One region of the Priestia sp. J2 genome, then DNA from elsewhere that is predicted to be linked to it. Evidence: riboswitches for the same ligand, from Rfam matches in the RefSeq annotation. Region 1 holds a riboswitch; each other region holds the start of a gene.
The links. A riboswitch is a leader RNA that binds a small molecule or an ion and turns the genes downstream of it on or off. The one in region 1 is predicted to bind cobalamin.
Positions count from the first base shown of each region.

Region 2: another riboswitch for cobalamin. It lies ahead of LJY09_RS13055 ((2Fe-2S) ferredoxin domain-containing protein); the one in region 1 lies ahead of LJY09_RS09550 (ABC transporter substrate-binding protein).
Region 3: another riboswitch for cobalamin. It lies ahead of nikA (nickel ABC transporter substrate-binding protein); the one in region 1 lies ahead of LJY09_RS09550 (ABC transporter substrate-binding protein).

Region 1 is NZ_CP086208.1:1,904,584-1,908,337, reverse strand. It holds gene cbiB (adenosylcobinamide-phosphate synthase CbiB) at 1-344, opposite strand, end outside; gene LJY09_RS09555 (adenosylcobinamide amidohydrolase) at 349-957, opposite strand; gene LJY09_RS09550 (ABC transporter substrate-binding protein) at 1,046-2,005, opposite strand; cobalamin riboswitch at 2,264-2,397, opposite strand; gene LJY09_RS09545 (thioredoxin family protein) at 2,488-2,802, opposite strand; gene LJY09_RS09540 (YpjP family protein) at 2,991-3,593, opposite strand.
Region 2 is NZ_CP086208.1:2,588,913-2,592,666, forward strand. It holds gene cobJ (precorrin-3B C(17)-methyltransferase) at 1-1,532, opposite strand, end outside; gene LJY09_RS13055 ((2Fe-2S) ferredoxin domain-containing protein) at 1,546-1,926, opposite strand; cobalamin riboswitch at 2,027-2,207, opposite strand; cobalamin riboswitch at 2,325-2,504, opposite strand; gene LJY09_RS13060 (hypothetical protein) at 2,651-2,809, opposite strand; gene LJY09_RS13065 (M42 family metallopeptidase) at 3,162-3,754, opposite strand, start outside.
Region 3 is NZ_CP086208.1:485,476-489,229, reverse strand. It holds gene LJY09_RS02605 (GNAT family N-acetyltransferase) at 1-84, opposite strand, end outside; gene nikA (nickel ABC transporter substrate-binding protein) at 154-1,695, opposite strand; cobalamin riboswitch at 1,839-2,029, opposite strand; gene ftsZ (cell division protein FtsZ) at 2,032-3,036, opposite strand; gene LJY09_RS02590 (tautomerase family protein) at 3,396-3,754, opposite strand, start outside.

The DNA of each region.
Region 1 (3,754 bases):
GGCTTTTGCACCTTATAAGCAGCTTCGCTTAAGGAACGAGTGGATATAGTAGTCGCAATCATTACGCCCTCTACTAAAACACCTAGTATAAAATGAACTCCGTACAAAGCATGAAGGAATAAAAAAGGAATAACTCCTGCGAGCACCACCATACTTATCACAAGAAGCAATCCTTTGAATCGTTTTCCTGCGCCTTTATTTAATCTGGAATCCATCCAATAAATCCACTTGCCAAACCAGCGAACGGGATGCGGCCAATTTTCTGGGTCACCTATGATTCGGTCAATGAGTAGAGCAATCGTCATGGCTGTCAGGTGTGCAATCATCGCTTGTGCAATACTCATTTCTTCACCTCTTTTCCTTAAGTGCCTGCTCTAAGCTTATTTTTACCAGCTTGGCTACCGCTTGACCTAAAGCGGTCATAGAGCCTGCATATTCATATAATGGTCCTTGCTGAGACGCTGCAACTGAGATACTGTCCGTAGATGTTCCCGTAGCAATCGTCTTTGTAGCTGGATCTATGACACCCAGCTGTGACAGCGTTTTTGTTTTGGCTTCTGTAGCGGCAATAAAAAGCTGTAAAAACGCCGCATCCGTAAGCCTGCCTTCCACGAAAAAAAACATATTAATTGTACCGGGAGAGGAATAGAAAGGGACAGCTTCGTCAGCTGTAATATCCACTGCGTTTCCTACTCCAGCCGTTATCACGGAAGCTACTCTTACTCCGTAGCCTTCATAACAGTAAATCGCTCTTTCTTTTAACCAAACCGCTGTCATCAACCCTACGATTTGCTCATGGCGCACATTTTCTTTCATCAAATATTGCTCATACTCTAAAGAAGGAGTATCTGAATAATAGTCTTTATGAACAAATCGATTGTAAAAGGTGTCCGTTTCCGTGATGCCTGTTCCTAAAACGCCTGAGCTGTATGTTTTATAAGAAGTCTCGGTTTTCATGATTAAAAGCTCAGGCCGTTCTTCAATTTTAAGATGTGAAAAGGGACCAATCCCCTTTTCAATTCGAACTGGAATATGGTCCCTCTTTTTATTTATTGTACACCTCAGGGTATACTGCTTTTGCTAAGTCCTCTAAGCCATCTACAATACGAGGTCCTAAGCGGTTGATTTTGTTTTGATCAACCTTTTCGATGTTCCCCTCTTTTACAGCAGTCATGCTGCTCCAAGCGGGACGCTTCATAATCTCATTTTTGTCTGCATCATACGTTGCGATAATAACGTCAGGGTTTAACTTAACAACTTGCTCTTCAGAAAACTTAACCCAACCCTTTTCACTAGCCGCTACGTTATCAGCACCGATCATAGTAAGCATTTCGTTCATGAACGTACCTTTTCCTGTTGTATAAATCTCAGGAGCTCCCGATACCTCTATCCATACTTTTTTACGATCTTCTTTTGAAATCGTTTTTGCTTTTTTCTCAATTGAAGCTACTTTTTCTTTCATGTCTTTAATTGTTTGATTAGCTTCTTTTGTTTTACCCGTTAATTTACCAATTTGCGTAATAGAATCATAAACCGTATCAAACGTTGTTGAATCTTTTACAACAAATACCGGAATACCCGCACTTTCAATTTGTTTAAATACTTCATCTGAAACGCCCATACTTGAAGCGTGTGCCAGCACTAAATCAGGATTTAAAGCAATAACTTTTTCTGCATTAACGTTCATATCTCCCACCTGCGCTTTTTTCTTTACGCTTTTAGGATAATCATCGTTGCTTGTGACACCGACTAATTCTTTTTCAAGGCCAAGGGCATATACAATCTCCGTATTACTTGGCATTAATGAAACAATTTTCTTAGGCTGTTTTTTCAACGTAATTTCTTTATCACGCGCGTCTTTTACCTTCACTGGAAACGCAGCTTGTGACGTTTGTTCTGTATCTTGCTTCGTTTTTTTATCACTGTTGCTTTGGCTGCCTGCACCGCATGCAGCAAGTACGATGACTAACAGCGCAATAATGGAATACGAAAGCCATTTTTTCATCTAAATACTCCCCCTATATATTGTTCATTGTGAATACGAAACCTCCACGTTAAAGAAAAAGCAAATGATCATGCAAAAAGCAGCGCTATCCCGTTTTTTCCGCTTTGACTATGTATACTGCTCGGCAGCAGCTTCAAAATAAAAAAGCTTTACTTTCAATTGAAAGCAAAGCAGGTAACGTCAAGATAAGCAGGAAAAGAATCCGTTCACTATACTTGATATGTATGTTCATTACCCTGCTTCACCCTTCCTCGAAGGTTTCACAGCTAACAATAAGGCAGGTCTCCTGACTTACGCACAAAGCGCTTACAGTGGCGGGACCGCGCTGGTTTTTCACCAGACTTCCCTTTTCACTCAATCTTTAAATTGAGACCTTATTGCTTTACGATTATTCACTTGTCCTAGTATACCCCACTCATCGAAAAATGGAAATAGCCATTCTCACAAAAAAAGCTGCGAGAATGCTCTCGCAGCTTAGGGAATTAAAGAGTTGCTAAAAATTCACGGACCGCTTCAGGCGTTTTAGCATTTGCACTGTGCAGGTGCGCAATTTTTTCACCGTTTTTATATACAAGAAGAGAAGGAATACCCATTACATTGTTTTCAGCAGAAAGTTCTTCAAACTCATCCTTGTCAATTTTAAACCATGCTTTATCTGTATTTTCGTCAACGATTTCATCAATAAACATATCCAAACGTTTGCAATCAGGACACCACGTTGTCGTAAAAATCCCAACGCTTAGTGTTTCATTCTTAATTTGTTCGCGAAATTGTTTTTCTTCCGTAAATTGTTTCATTGTGTTACCTCCAGCGTCTATTCGTTCCTTCCTACAATTCTATAGTAAGAAGTCTGACTTCATTATAAACGATTTTTTTATCGTTGTGCTAATGTTTCAGCTTATTTAGACCATAACGGTTTTAGACGTAAAAAAATGCTAGCTTAAAAAAGCTAACATTTCGAAATTGTAGAATGTTGTGTCTATTATCAGCTGAACCACTTAGGCGGCATGTTTCGGTTCCAATAAATTTTCCCTAAATCATAATGCTTTTGAAAATTATCTGCGGCCGCATGATAGTGAAAATTAAACCAGTATCCATCTTTTGGAGGATTTTCACGCCGTACATGAAACCGTATTAAGTCCTGACCGGTTTCCCGGTCATATACATGGAAAATCTTTTCACCGTAGCCAGCAGCAGGGTGCTCGCTTATCTCGAGATTCTGAATTGACTGTTCAAGTTCAGTGCCAATGTCGGTCAGCACTTCTTCAATTTTAGGTAACACTGCTTGACGAAATTCATCTTCAATGACAGGACCAATTTTTGTTCCGAATTTTTCCACTGACTGTTTTTCAGCTGATTCCATTGCATACGTAACAAATGATGAAACGTCTTCATATTTTGGTTCTTCATATGGCAAATGAATATCTTCTATAACAGCTGTGACAGGAGTTGTTTCTCTTACATACCCTGCTTTATGTTGCTTGTCCGCTTTTGCATCATCAACGTATAAATATTCTGGTGGAGTGACAAGCCCAAATGTAAATACTGTAATAAATACAATTAGCATTCTTTTTATCCATCTAGGCATTCGTATCTTTCCTTTCTCATCTTTTCCCATATGGTCTTTTCATATTGTAAAATTCATTATCATAACTCACTAGGTATTGTAACATACTTATTAATTTTTTACCTATATTTGCTTATTCATTTATGCTGTCTACGGGCATTTGACGACTTTTCAGTTACCAC
Region 2 (3,754 bases), 680 kb from region 1:
TTATGAAACCGCTCATTTGGATGACCTTTTTCTTTATATTCATGGACAATGTTCTCCACTATTTCAACAATGTCATCGGGCGCTATGCCTTCCGCCACAATTTGACCTGAATGGGCGTTTCGTCCAACCGTTTTAGCCCCTAAAAATAAGTCAAACGCACCTTTTCTGTAGACAATGCCGATATCTTCTTGAACAGCACCGTAACAGGCCATACCGCATCCATTAATACCAAGCTTCAGCTCTTTTGGCATGTCCATTCCACCGAGACGCTTTTGTAATTGTTCCGTATGCGGGATGGCGTCACTTTTTTCTCCATCACAAAAATCACACGCTTTAATTGTAAACACGTCTCCGACTGGAGATAGTAAAAAGGAAGCTGATTGGAGCTTTTTAATAATCACATCTGGCTGAGCCGTTGGAATTTGCAGTTTGATTTGATGGTCAGGCGTATACTCCATCGTACCTTTTTCACCAACAACTTCTGCTAGTATTGTCATTTGAACGGGCGTAAACTTCTTATTTGCAAGCCCTGGACTAACTGCCACTTCAAAAATAGACTCAATTGGCTGGTGTACGACCGGTGAAGTAGTTTCACCTAAAATTGCTTGAAGCGCTTCTTCTGCCAGAGCTCGTGAAGCTGCTTTTTCTTCTTTTGTATTCTGAACATCTTCAATAGCTGAAGCCGTTTGCTTTACAGTCTCCTCTTGATCAAGAGCCCATGGTTCTGCTTCTTTTCGAAGTCGCTGATGCGGTCTTAGCGGCTGCTCTGTTTGGTTGAGGGTATATTTCCGCTGATACCCGCGCGGTGTAATCATTAAGTCATCGTAAAAGAACGTAGATGAATTTCCGACAACAACGGTAGTCAGCATGCCTATTTCATGATTTAACATGTCTTTTAAATTGGTCATTACCACTTCTTCACGGTCACGATAAGCGCTTTTCACAAGACCAACAGGCGTATCGGGGGAACGGTATTTTAATAAAATCCTTTGCGCTTCCACAATTTGTCTTGTGCGTCTTCCGCTTTTCGGATTATAAAAAGCTACTACAAAATCTGCTTGTGCAGCTGCTTCGATTCGTTTTTCGATTAACTCCCAAGGCGTAAGGTGGTCACTTAAACTAATCGTACAGGCATCATGCATCACGGGCGCCCCAAGGAGGGATGCGCATGAATTAATAGCCGAAATGCCAGGAATCACTTCCAGCTCTACGCCCGTTTCTTTTTTCCATCCTTTTTCAATCAACACTTCATACACAAGGCCGGCCATTCCGTATACTCCTGCATCTCCGCTTGAAATGACCGCCACGGTTTTTCCCGCTTCAGCTTGCTTTACGGCTTCTTGTGCACGGCTTACTTCTTCGGTCATTCCTGTACTAATAATTTGCTGATTCGTTAATAGTCCTTGAATTAATTCCACATAGGTTTTATAACCAATGATCATATCACTTTCTTGAATGGCTTCTCTTGCTCGCTGTGTAATATGTTCAAAGCTTCCTGGGCCGAATCCAATAACTAACAGTTTACCTTTCATGCTAGCTCCTCCTTTATGCGTTACTTTTTACTTTGTCAATTCCTTCTATGGAGTCACTCTTTTCCGGAGAAACAAAACCGTTTTGATCATATTCATAAATAAGTGATTCCTTTATACTGCAGCCTCCTGCTAAATGTTCTTCAACAATTCGATGAGCTACGTTTTCAGTGACCTGCTTGTACCAATCTCCTGAAGGGTACACGATAGCTACAGGAGCATCTTTGCATCTTCCGTTACAGCGCGTACGGGTTGTGTGAACCGCTTCATCTAGATTCAGTTCAGTCACTTTATTTCGAATAGCTTGCGTGGCTTCTTCTCCACCTTTTCTCATACAGCTGCTTCCATTACAAATCAATACGTGATGTTTTGTTCCATTTAAGTTCCACGTCGTCACACTTATTCGCTCCTTTACTAAAAAAACGCCTCTATCAATGATAGAGGCGCAGAAAAATTCAAACTAAGTTTTTGCACTTCCACCTATATCCCGTAGGGTAAGCTTCGCATTAGAAAAAGGCTGGTTTCCTGACTTCGATTCATCACTTGATTGCGCCTTCCCGAATACAGTGGCATATGCAATCAGCTCCTCTTCACAGTGGCGGGTACCGCGCTGGCTTCACACCAGACTTCCCATTTAACGCAATGTGAACATTGCGCACCTTTTTTGCACGATATGTAGTTTTGTGCTACGAGAAAAACCCGCTTCGCTAATATGCGAGCGGGTAAAACGTCAGAATAAAAGTGTACACGAATGCCACTTTAAGCCAACGTTTCCCTTCCCGCTCCCCGGAGAAATAGAAACTTCACAATAAAGACAGGTCTCCTGACTTGTGTATCATTCTACTTGAGAACCTTCCCGTGATTTTTCCACAGTGGTTATACTCGTTCGTCCACACTTACAGTTGCGGGGACAGTACTGGTCTTTCACCAGTTTCCCTATTAAGCCTTCTTGGCATCTTTACTGTTGCTGTTTGATATATATGAACCTTTTAAACTATCAGAATAATAGAAGTAACTACCATATCATAGCGTACATTTTTTTTTATTTCAACTCTATTCTTTTCGTAAGATACAAGAAGCTATAAAAAAACAAGAGCATAAAGTCAGCTCTTGTTTTTTTATTATATAGCTACTAATGTTAAATGAGGATCATTATAATACACGACTTCTGAAAGAACTTTACAGCCATTTGTTTTTGCAAAAGCTTCTCTCGCCTGCGTTTCAGTTTCAAATTCAAACATTTTCATTTCTTTTCCAGCATATACCGTCAGTACCCACATGAAAAGATTCGCCTCCGATTATTGTAGTGATCGCTATATCCACATTATGACGAAACCATATCCTTTTGAAAACCCATTCTACAAAACTTGTCACAAGAAACTTTTAAAAATTTAAAAACATTTTAACTTCTGTAAATGAACAAAATGTACAAAAGGTTTAAGCCGTATTATACCTCTTTAAAAAAGGTGCTTTTTTTACCAACTGTTGCTTCATCAGTAAAAAAATATATAGTATTTATTAAAAAAAGAAGCCGGACAGCCGGCTTCTTTTTTAGGAAAGGAAAGTACAGACATCACAGTCCCGTCCTGCTCTTTGTTTTGCATAAAAATACACTAATTAAATATTCCTTTCTTAAAGCAGAACCATGTTCGATTGCACATAGTGGTAAAGAAGCTTGTACGTATGGTTTAATGAATCTTGATGCGTTCTCTCAAACGCATGAGAAGAATCAATTCCTGGACCAATTAAGCCGTGTACGATGTCATGCCCGGCACGAATAGCAGCAGAAGCATCTGATCCGTAAAACGGATAAATATCTAATTTGTACTGAATATCATGCTGCTTAGCTAGCTCCACCAAATGCTTTCTCAAACCGTAATGATATGGGCCGCTTGAATCTTTTACACAAATAGACACGGTGTATTCATCAGTAGATTGTCCATCTCCCATGGCACCCATATCAACCGCTAAGTATTCTACCGTTTGAGGCGTAATATTAGAATTTCCTCCGTATCCAATTTCTTCATTATTTGAAATAAGAAAGTGCGTAGTGTATGGCAGTTCGATCTGCTCTTCTTGAATTGTTTTCATGAGCTGAAGCAATAAAGCTACGCTTGCTTTATCATCGAGATGACGAGATTTAATAAAACCGCTTTTTGTTATTTCTACACGAGGATCAAACGAAACAAAGTCGCCGACTTCAATTCCAAGACTGCGAACATCTT
Region 3 (3,754 bases), 1.4 Mb from region 1:
ATTCCGCATATTCATGACAAACTGAATCACTTCAGCATCCTTTTCTTTTACTTCTTTAATTTGATACATTTGTACTTCTTGCACGTTTACTGTCACATCCTTTTAGCGATCATTGTATACTTTTTCTTTTCTCTGCTTATGCTGCAATGTTAACTACGGCGTTACGTCTAAATGCTGAGTCAGCATATAATACTCGCTTGGATTTGTTGTCCAGTTTTTCACTTTTTGATTATAAGCAACAACAATGTTTGGATGTACAATCGATGACGTCAGCATTTTTCTATTAATCAAAGCGGTTGCTTGTTTGGCTAACTGATCTCGTTTTGCGTCATCTACTGTTGAATTTAACTGTTCTATCATTTTTGTTAGCGTATCATCATTAATCCGGCTGGCATTTAAACCACCGCCGGGCAAATAGTTCGTACTTAAATAATAGCTGGCATCTCCTCTAGGTGCTGTGATAAGGCTGTACAATGCTAAATCCCAATCATCTTTTGCCATTACATATTCATCGCTATCTTCAACTAGGTGAATCTTAATAGTAATTCCTAACTCTTTGGCATTAGACTGTATAAGCTGAGCAATTAAAGGCAGTTCTGGCAAAGAACTATATGTGACAAGAGAGAGCGATAGTGGCTTTCCATTTTTGATTGCTTTGTCATTTTTGATTTGATAGCCTGCTTTCTCTAAATATTTTTTAGCAGATGTCATACCTCTTTGCTCATTAGCAGTACTATCAGCAAAAGGAAATTGGGGTAAAAATGGACCTCGAGCCGCTGCCGCTTGATTGTTCATGATGCTGCTAACAATTTCTTTTCGGTTCAATAAGGTATCGATAGCTTTTCTTACATTTTCGTCTTTTAATGCGTCATTAGTTTGATTGTAAAGCAATAAATGGGTGCGCACACTAGGTACTCCACTTACTTTAAAAGACGGATCTGTTTGTAAAGTGCCCAAGCTTTCTAAAGGCGGGCGATAAATAATATCGGCTGTTCCAGATTGAAGAGCAGCAACTCGCGCATTAGCATCTTCGTTAAATCCAAAGATCGCACTTTTCAATTTCACTTTTCCACCCCAATAATTTTCATATCTTTCTAATTTTACTTGATTTCCTTGATCAAAAGACAAGACGCGAAATGGACCCGTACCAATGGGCTTCTTAGCTATATTAGAAGCATTAACATCTATAATAGCTGTATTTGGATGCACTAATTCAGAAGGAAATTTAGGCATTGGTTCTTTTAATGTAATTGTCAGCGCATGACTGTTCGCTTTCATTTCTTTAATATTTAAAGCGTTTTTCATCGCATAACTTTGGTCTATCGTTCTTTGAAGAGAAGACTTAACGGCATTTGCATCCAGCGCTTTTCCGTTTTGAAACGTGATGTTCTTTCTTATCATAAATGTCCATGTAAGGCCGTTATCTTTCGTTTCCCACTTTTCAGCAAGCCAAGGCTTTATTTTTAAATCGTCGTTGATTTTAACAAGCGTCTCCCCTACTCCCCCACGAACTGCTGTATAATTATCGTCCGTATGAGGATCAAGCGTTGCAGATGTAAAATTAAATAAAAACGTCACACTTTTATCCGTTTTCTTTCTTTCTTTTATACTTACGCTCTCTTCATTAGGAGCGCAAGCAGTGAGGCAAAGTAACATGAGAAATATCATAGATACAAGTTTTTTATTATTTATCATTCATTTTTCCACCTTCTATTTTAATACACAAAAAAAGCACTTCTAAAAAGAAGTGCTTGCCTTCACAACAAATTCAGATAAACGTATCCCTTGTTTATCGTATTTTTGATTCTGCCAAAACACCTCCCTATCCTCGTAGGTTATTGTGTGCTGCGATTTATGGCAGGTCTCCTGGCTTCAAGTCACTGCCTTATACCGCCTTCCCGTCTCTAAATAGACAGTGGCTTTTTGACATAAGGCTCCTTGTTACAGTGGCGGGACCGCTCCGGATTTTCACCGGATTCCCTTTTAAGGCAATTGAAAAACAATTGCCACCATAAAAGCTGGTTATTTAATTTAGTAGCGTGCTCTTGAAACTCTAGAAGTGGAAGCTGATGGTGAAATATCTTCATCATCAAATCCAGTGGCAATAACGGTTACCATCATTTCGTCCTTTAAATCTTCATTAATCACAGATCCAAAAATCATATTTAAGTCCTGATCAGAAGCGGACGTGACAATATCTGCTGCTTCCTGTACTTCGTAAAGACTCAGGCTGCTGCCGCTCGTAATGTTCAGCAGCACGCCTCTTGCTCCATCAATCGATGCATCTAGCAGCGGACTAGAAATCGCTTTTTTCGCTGCTTCAATTGCTCGATCTGATCCCGAAGCTCGTCCGATACCCATAAGCGCAAATCCTTGATTAGACATAATTGTTTTTACATCAGCAAAGTCAAGGTTAATCAGCCCTGGAACAGCGATTAAATCTGAAATACCTTGAATACCTTGGCGAAGAACATTATCTGCTTCACGGAATGCTTCAAGCATAGGTGTCTTTTTATCAACGATTTCAAGCAAACGGTCGTTTGGAATGACAATAAGGGTATCTACCGATTCATTCATCGCAGTAATACCGCCTACTGCTTGCTTGGTACGTTTATTTCCTTCAAACTTGAAAGGACGAGTAACTACTCCAATTGTTAAAGCATTTAGTTCACGGGCAATTTGGGCAATAACCGGAGCTGCTCCAGTACCAGTGCCTCCCCCCATGCCAGCTGTTACGAATACCATATCTGCGCCTTGCAGTACTTCTTGAATTTGCTCTCTGCTTTCTTCTGCAGCTTCTCTTCCTACTTCTGGATTAGCTCCTGCACCTAATCCTCGCGTTAATGCCGCACCAATCTGCATTTTCACATCTGCTTTAGATAAATTAAGCGCCTGAGCATCCGTATTAACGGCGATAAATTCTACCCCTTGTACACCATGTTCAATCATACGGTTAACGGTGTTATTTCCTCCACCGCCGACTCCAATTACTTTAATTCGCACTAATGGCGATACATCTCCATCAAATCCAAACATTCTAAGTTCCTCCTCAATGATCAAAATTACTTTCTCTTATTATCCGAAAAAACACGTGAAGAACCTTTTACTCCTATGTTTAACGCGTAACTGTTCTTTTGTTTTACAGATTTTATACATTTCTCTTTTAACCTTTAAATCTTTACATCTTTATGTAAAATTATTGTTGTTCCGAAGTTAGTACGCCGAACTCTTTTTTGGTTTTCCCACTCAAAACGGCATATAAGCTTATTGTATCATTCATTTGACAGATGTCTGTATTTAATTTTGAGTAAGATGTGACTAAGAGAATAATATTTTTATAGACAAAATGAGAAAAAGCCCTTAGAAATAAGGGCTTCTCTAGATAATAAACCATTTTATAATTTCCCAGTTAAGAATTGAGCTTCTCCCATACCAAAGCTCCAGTCAGCATTACCGTTTTCAACAATTGAAATCATAATGTCGCTTGGCTGAATTCCGCAGCTTTCTCCCAGCTCTTTTACAATTAATTTGTAAAGAGCTTGTTTTTGCTCTTCTGTTCGCTGTTTGCTCGTCACACTTATAATAACCAAATCCTTGCTTCTCTCAAAGCCAAGACCTGTATCTTCAATAATCATTTCATGAGCAGGATGCTGATGTACAATTTGATAACGATCGCGTTCTGGGACGCCAAAGGCTTCTAGCATCGCTCGATGAGTAGCGTCTAGTAATGTTTTTAACTCTTTTTCGTCTCTTC